One region of the Enterobacter sichuanensis genome, then DNA from elsewhere that is predicted to be linked to it. Evidence: predicted binding sites of a transcription regulator. Region 1 holds the regulator's gene; the other holds the start of a gene.
What was found. The regulator Fur, encoded in region 1, represses iron uptake genes when iron is present. The targets are predictions, from matches to a motif close to ATAATAATGAGAACNACTATCAA.

Region 1 (3,420 bases):
GCGGCGGGTTTCATCGAAGATTCTACCCTCACGGGCGGTATTTATTACTGGCAGCGTGAGCGTGACCGTAAAGACGTTACCGAAGACAAATACAAAACCAACCTTTCTCACTCCACCTGGAACGCCAACCTGGACTTCCAGTCAGGCTACGCCGCGGATATGTTCGGTCTGGATATTGCTGCGTTCACCGCGATCGAAATGGCGGAAAACGGCGACAGCGCCCATCCTAACGAAATTGCCTTCTCCTCCAGCAACAAAGCCTATAAAGAAGACTGGTCCGGAGATAAGAGCGGTATCAGCCTTTACAAGGCCGCAGCGAAATTTAAATACGGCCCGGTATGGGCGCGCGGGGGCTATATTCAGCCAACCGGCCAGACGCTGTTAGCGCCGCACTGGAGCTTTATGCCGGGCACTTATCAGGGGGCCGAAGCCGGGGCGAACTTCGACTATGGTGATGCGGGTGCGTTGAGCTTCTCTTACATGTGGACCAACGAGTACAAAGCTCCATGGCACATCGAAATGGACAAGTTCTACCAGAACGATAAAAAAACCAAAGTCGATTACCTGCACTCGCTGGGCGCGAAATACGACTTCAAAAACGATCTTGTTCTTGAAGCGGCATTTGGTCAGGCAGAAGGTTATATCGATCAGTACTTTGCCAAAGCCAGCTACAAATTTGATATCGCCGGTAGCCCGCTGAGCACCAGCTATCAATTCTACGGCACGCGCGATAAAGTCAGTGATGGTGGCGTCAACGACATCTATGACGGTACCGCATGGTTACAGGCTTTGACCTTCGGCTACAAGGTAGGCCAGGTTGATTTACGTCTGGAAGGGACGTGGGTGAAGGCGGAAGGGCAGCAGGGTTACTTCCTGCAGCGTATGACCCCGACCTATGCATCGTCCAATGGCCGTCTTGATATCTGGTGGGATAACCGTTCAGACTTCAACGCCGACGGTGAGAAAGCGGTCTTCTTCGGTGCGATGTATGACCTGAAAAACTGGAATCTGCCTGGCTGGGCGGTGGGGGCTTCCTACGCTTACGCCTGGGATGCAAAACCTGCCGATATGGCCACACCAGACGCTTACTACGATCCAAACTATCGCCTGAAAGAGTCCTCCTACAGCCTGGATGCGATCTATACCCTGCAGGATGGTCGCGCAAAAGGCACGATGTTCAAATTGCACTTCACCCAGTATGACAACCACTCCGATATCCCGAGCTATGCGGGCGGTTACGGCAACATCTTCCAGGATGAACGTGACGTGAAATTCATGGTTATCGCACCGTTCACCATCTTCTGATGAATCGTCCGGCGGGCAGTGCCTGCCGGACAGGAGACTGCACATGATGAAAAAAATCGTAATTGTCGCGCTGCTGGCGTCGGGACTGGTGGCGTGTGCTCAGACTCAGGCACCGAAAGAAGATTCCCGGCTGAAAGAGGCCTATAGCGCATGTATCAATACCGCGGAAGGTTCGCCGGAGAAAATTGAAGCCTGTCAGAGCGTGTTAAATGTGCTGAAGAAAGAGAAAGCGCATGAGCAGTTCGCGACGCAGGAGACGGTGCGCGTGATGGATTACCAGGCCTGTATCCAGGCGCGTAAAACCGGTAACGATCAGGAAGTGGCGAAGCGTTGCGACCAGATCTGGAAAGAGATTCGTAGCAATAACAGTAACTGATTCGCTATTACCATGCCCGGTGGCGCTGCGCTTGCCGGGTTTTTTTATGCCTGAAAACAGGCCCAAAAAAAAGCCAACCTCGCGGCTGGCTCAGAGCATGAACACAAATTATTTTGCGTCGTGCGCGTGATCATCTTCACGGCAATCGCCTTCTGCACAGTGACCATACAGGTACAGGCTGTGGTTGGTCAGGCGGATGCCATGACGCGCGGCGATTTCACGCTGGCGTGATTCGATGGAATCATCGCTGAATTCAATGACCTTGCCGCAATCGAGGCAGATCAGGTGATCGTGGTGCTGCTGCTGGGTCAGTTCGAAAACAGATTTACCGCCTTCGAAATTATGACGGGTAACAATGCCCGCGTCATCAAACTGGTTCAGCACGCGATAAACAGTAGCCAGCCCAATCTCTTCACCCATGTCGATAAGACGTTTATAAAGGTCTTCCGCACTGACATGGTGATTGTCTGGACCCTGAAGCACTTCGAGGATTTTTAACCGAGGAAGCGTAACTTTCAGGCCAGCCTTCTTTAATGCGGTATTGTTGTCAGTCATGCGGAATCTGTCCTGTTGCTAAACGATTCACTTCTTAGGAAGTGACAGAAAATGCACCTGGGATAATGCGTCTCATTATAGAACTGCCATGGCTAAATGAAAACTGCAAGTCTCAGGCAAAATATGCTTATAAAAACGTGGTATCACCAACAAACTTGCGTAATGGAAAACCACGTTTTATCAGGGAGACATTGTACAGGTCTGGACGAAAAAGTTAAAAGATTGTAGCGATTAATTTAATCGGTTTGACCTGGAACACGGGCGCAACCGCCGTTGCGCCGTGATAAAACTCAGGCGTTGAGAATATCGTCCAGGTGCAGCTCTTCGCGGATCTGCTTCACCCACTTCTCAACACGCTCTGCGGTCAGTTCTGGCTGACGGTCTTCGTCGATGGCCAGACCCACGAAATGGTCGTCATCCGCCAGGCCTTTAGACGCTTCGAAGTGGTAACCGGCAGTCGGCCAGTGGCCAACAATCACGGCGCCATTTGGCTCGATGATGTCGCGGATAGTGCCCAGCGCGTCACAGAAATACTCGGCGTAGTCTTCCTGATCGCCACAGCCAAACAGGGCAACCAGTTTACCGTTGAAGTCCACTTCTTCCAGCGTCGGGAAGAAATCATCCCAGTCGCACTGGGCTTCGCCGTAGTACCAGGTCGGAATGCCCAGCAGCAGGATGTCATAGCCTTCGAGGTCTTCTTTGCTGCTCTTGGCGATGTCATGCACATCAGCAACGTCTTTACCGAGCTGTTTTTGAATGTTTTTTGCGATGTTTTCGGTATTGCCGGTATCACTGCCGAAGAAAATGCCGATGATTGCCATGAGTAAAATAACCTCTTGAAACTTAATAGTATGGTGGCGCAATTTGGCCACGGATAAGGGCAATAATAGCAGAACTGGCAACCCTGCGGAAACAGCTATCACGCAGGACTGCACTCTGTGCTACATGAAAAGGGTCATTAAGGGGATTTTCAGACTTATGCCTGGCTGCGCAACGTCTCAAGCTGGGCGATCAACATCTCTTCAATGAGTTCGCTGCGGCTGATATTGCGCGCGTCAGCCAGCTCATTCAGCGCATCGACGGCGTCGGCGTTAAGCTTCAGTTCGACACGCTTAAGCCCACGATTTTTATCGCGTTTAAGCTGATTGCGTTTATTGATACGCAGCTGTTCATCGCGCGAAAGC
Region 2 (3,420 bases), 1.4 Mb from region 1:
AGGAGGATGGCTGCTATGAAGTGTGGTGGTACAGCACGAAAGTGGGGGTGATCGACCTGAAGAAAAAGTCGATCACCATGGGTAAAGGATGTTAAAAAGTGTTCACCATGTCCCCGAACACCTGTCTACCATGTCCCCGGACCGTACACCCCAAAGGGGCGAGGGTGAAAAGACCGCACCGAGCCGTCCCCTCTCCCCTTTGGGGAGAGGGTTAGGGTGAGGGGTGCCGTTATTTCCCCCACAATCTCCGCGAATTATCTTCGATCTTGCCGTGTAAACGTCGCTTCTGCATCGTTCTTGTCCAGCTGGTCGATAATCCCGCCGCCGACAGCAGGCGATGATATTGCTCGTCATCAAACGGCATATGCCAGGCAATGGCGCAGGCGTCATAAACAGACACCTCACTCAGACGTGATGCCAGCTCAAGCGGCGCATCCGCTGACACCTGCCCCGCCAGCACCACCCGGTACAGCCAGCCGGTTTTACCCGTATTTTGCAGTTGAGCGGACATGTCATGAATGCCGAAATGGTAGTTGAGCTTGAAGCACGGCGAGCGTGGCTGCGTCACCTGGATCAGGGCATCGCCCCAGCGGTAGATATCGCCAATAAACACGTTCTTTTCGGTCAGCCCTTCGGTGGAGAGGTTCTCGCCAAACGCGGGGGCGACAAAGAGGTCCGCCTGCTCGGGGAACTCGGTTCTCCAGTGCTGATAGTGTTCGCGCGGGTAGTGACACAGCGCGCGATCGGGTCCGCCGTGGATTTTCTTTTCGGCCTGCTCGTCACCCGCAAGTCCGAGGTCGGTTAACATTAGCTCGCCGTCGACCTGAATTTTGGCGATGGCGCTCGGGCGGCTGCCGTCGTACTCCCTTACCTTGCCTGTAAATACATTCACCGGATAATGCATCGCTGCTCCTTTCTGCAGATACAAAAAAAGCGAGTCATCAGACTCGCTTCTCACAGGCGTCAATGCAACCTTATTTTTTCGCGGCGAAACGCGCTGCTGCTTCGTCCCAGTTCACCACGTCCCAGAACGCTTTGATGTAGTCCGGGCGACGGTTCTGGAATTTCAGGTAGTAAGCGTGTTCCCACACGTCCAGGCCCAGGATTGGGAAACCGGATGCGCCAGAGATCGCTTCACCCATCAGCGGGGAGTCCTGGTTAGCGGTAGAAACCACGGCCAGTTTGTCACCTTTCAGTACCAGCCACGCCCAGCCAGAGCCGAAACGGGTGGCAGCGGCTTTTTCGAATTCCGCTTTGAAGTTGTCAACGGAACCAAAATCGCGCTCGATAGCCGCTTTCAGGTCGCCCTGCAGAGTGGTACCGGTTTTCAGGCCTTTCCAGAACAGGCTGTGGTTCGCGTGACCGCCAGCGTTGTTGCGCAGAACGGTTTTCTTGTCTGCTGGCAGCTGGTCCAGCTTGGTGATCAGCTCTTCAACAGGCAGGTTAGCGAACTCTGGCAGGCTTTCCAGCGCAGCATTCGCGTTGTTCACATAGGTCTGGTGGTGTTTAGTGTGATGGATTTCCATCGTCTGCTTGTCGAAATGCGGTTCCAGTGCGTCGTAGGCATACGGCAGGGATGGCAGTGTATAACTCATAATCCTCTCCATTATTGTCGGGCGGCACAGCTGTTAATGCCGCGTAAGCAGTTGGTTCATTATAGTTAATTAAATGATATTGAAAATGATTATCAATGCCGTAGTTTTTATAAGGTTATTCATTTTCTGACCAAAGCTAAAAGGGTGAATGGGATCAGGACGTTAATGGACTTCTACCGCCTTATTGCCTGCCGCAATCTCACGCCTGCTGCTCAGCGTAAAGGCTGACACCACCGTAATCGCCAGCACGAAACAGCCCAGCATCAGGTACGTCTCCTGGAAGCCGATTCGGTCGTACATATTACCGGCAAAGGCAGAAAGGAAAATCGCCGCCGACTGCTTGGCAAACTGGAAGCCAATCAGGTAGATAGTGGCCGACAGACGGGTGTCAAACACCCCGGTGATGTATTTGAACGCCCCCACCAGCAGGAACGGCACCTCCAGCGCATGCAGCATCTTCAGGGCGATCACTTCTACAGCGGTGGTGGCAAATGACGAGCCGATAATGCGCGTCGCCATTATCACCCCGGCGATCAGCAGCGTGTTTTTCGCGCCGATACGGTTAATGATCCACGGCGAGCAGAACATGATGATGGCGTTACAAATTTCTCCGGCCGTCGTCGCAAAGCCAAAAGCGCGGGTCCCCTCCTGTGGCGTCGCGAAGAAGGTTTTGAAGAAGGTGGCAAACTGCTGGTCGAAGACGTCATAGACGCAGGCCACGCCAATCACGTACAGGATAAACATCCACATTCTGCGCTGGCGAAACAGGTTAAAGACGGTTCTGGCTGTAATCTGCGGCTGGTTGGCACCCAGGGCGTTCATTACCTGCGCCGTCTGGTTGGGCTTCGGCTTCGCGACCACCAGCAATAGCATCAACAGCAGCGCCGCCCCCGAACCCATCCAGAAGACATACGACGGATCGATGCCGAACAGGATCCCCCCCGTTGAGGCGCACAGCCCCCAGCCAAGACAGCCGAACATGCGCGCCTTGCCGTACTCAAAGAAGCTGTTGCGGCTTACGCGTTCGATATAGGCCTCAATAGCCCCCGATCCCGCCGAGAAAACAAAGCCGATGTACAGCCCGCCGCTCAGCGCCCCCAGCCAGATATTGGTTTTCAGCAGCGGTGCGAAAACGTACAGGAAGAAGGGGGCAAACAGAAACAGCAGCACGGAGATAATCCACAACAGATGTTTTTTTAGCCCCAGCTTGTCCGAAATCACCCCCAGCACCGGCTGGAAGGCGATAGCCGATAGCGAGATGCAGGAGAAAACAATCCCGGTATGGGTTTTGTTTAGCCCGATGATGTCCGACAGCCATATAGGCAGGAACGGAAAGCAGGTGGCCATGATGAAGAAGTAGAGAAAGAAGAACAGCCCGAAAATCCAGAAGTTAGGGCTGTCTTTGTGGGTACAGGTTGTTGTGTTCATTATTTTTATCCTCAACGGAGGGCCGGGTCTCCGGCCCGTCACCCTTACACGCGTTCCACGCCAATCAGAATGGCGGTTTCCGGATCCAGAATCGGCAGCGCAATCCCTGCCTGCATCAGCCACTCACCGCTCACCGTTTGCGGCGCGTCCATCCACGCCGGCAGCCTGCGCATGGTGTGCCCACCCTCACCCGTAATCTGAATATTCGGATGATCGAGCAGCGTGATGCGGTACTGCGCGCTGGCTTCTAACCCCGGCATGCGCAGCGGCATCATCAGGGTGTAATCCGGCATTGCGAGCTGGCTGACCATAAACAGTCCGTACGTCTTATCTTCGCTCACTATGCCCTGCGCCATCGTGGTGGCGTCCGGCATCTCCACGCGCCACTGGGTACCCC

Region 2: the regulator Fur is predicted to act here: its motif matches at 1,669-1,691, upstream of sodA (superoxide dismutase [Mn]).

Annotation. Positions count from the first base shown of each region.
Region 1 is NZ_CP027986.1:1,319,410-1,322,829, forward strand. Features, by position in the region: gene chiP (chitoporin ChiP) at 1-1,305, shown strand, start outside; gene chiQ (ChiQ/YbfN family lipoprotein) at 1,352-1,681, shown strand; gene fur (ferric iron uptake transcriptional regulator) at 1,790-2,236, opposite strand; gene fldA (flavodoxin FldA) at 2,527-3,057, opposite strand; gene ybfE (LexA regulated protein) at 3,213-3,420, opposite strand, start outside.
Region 2 is NZ_CP027986.1:4,619,396-4,622,815, forward strand. Features, by position in the region: partial or broken gene C1N69_RS22290 (IS481 family transposase) at 1-95, shown strand, start outside; gene yiiM (6-hydroxyaminopurine reductase) at 230-904, opposite strand; gene sodA (superoxide dismutase [Mn]) at 975-1,595, opposite strand; gene C1N69_RS22305 (MFS transporter) at 1,758-3,023, opposite strand; gene C1N69_RS22310 (alpha-galactosidase) at 3,068-3,420, opposite strand, start outside.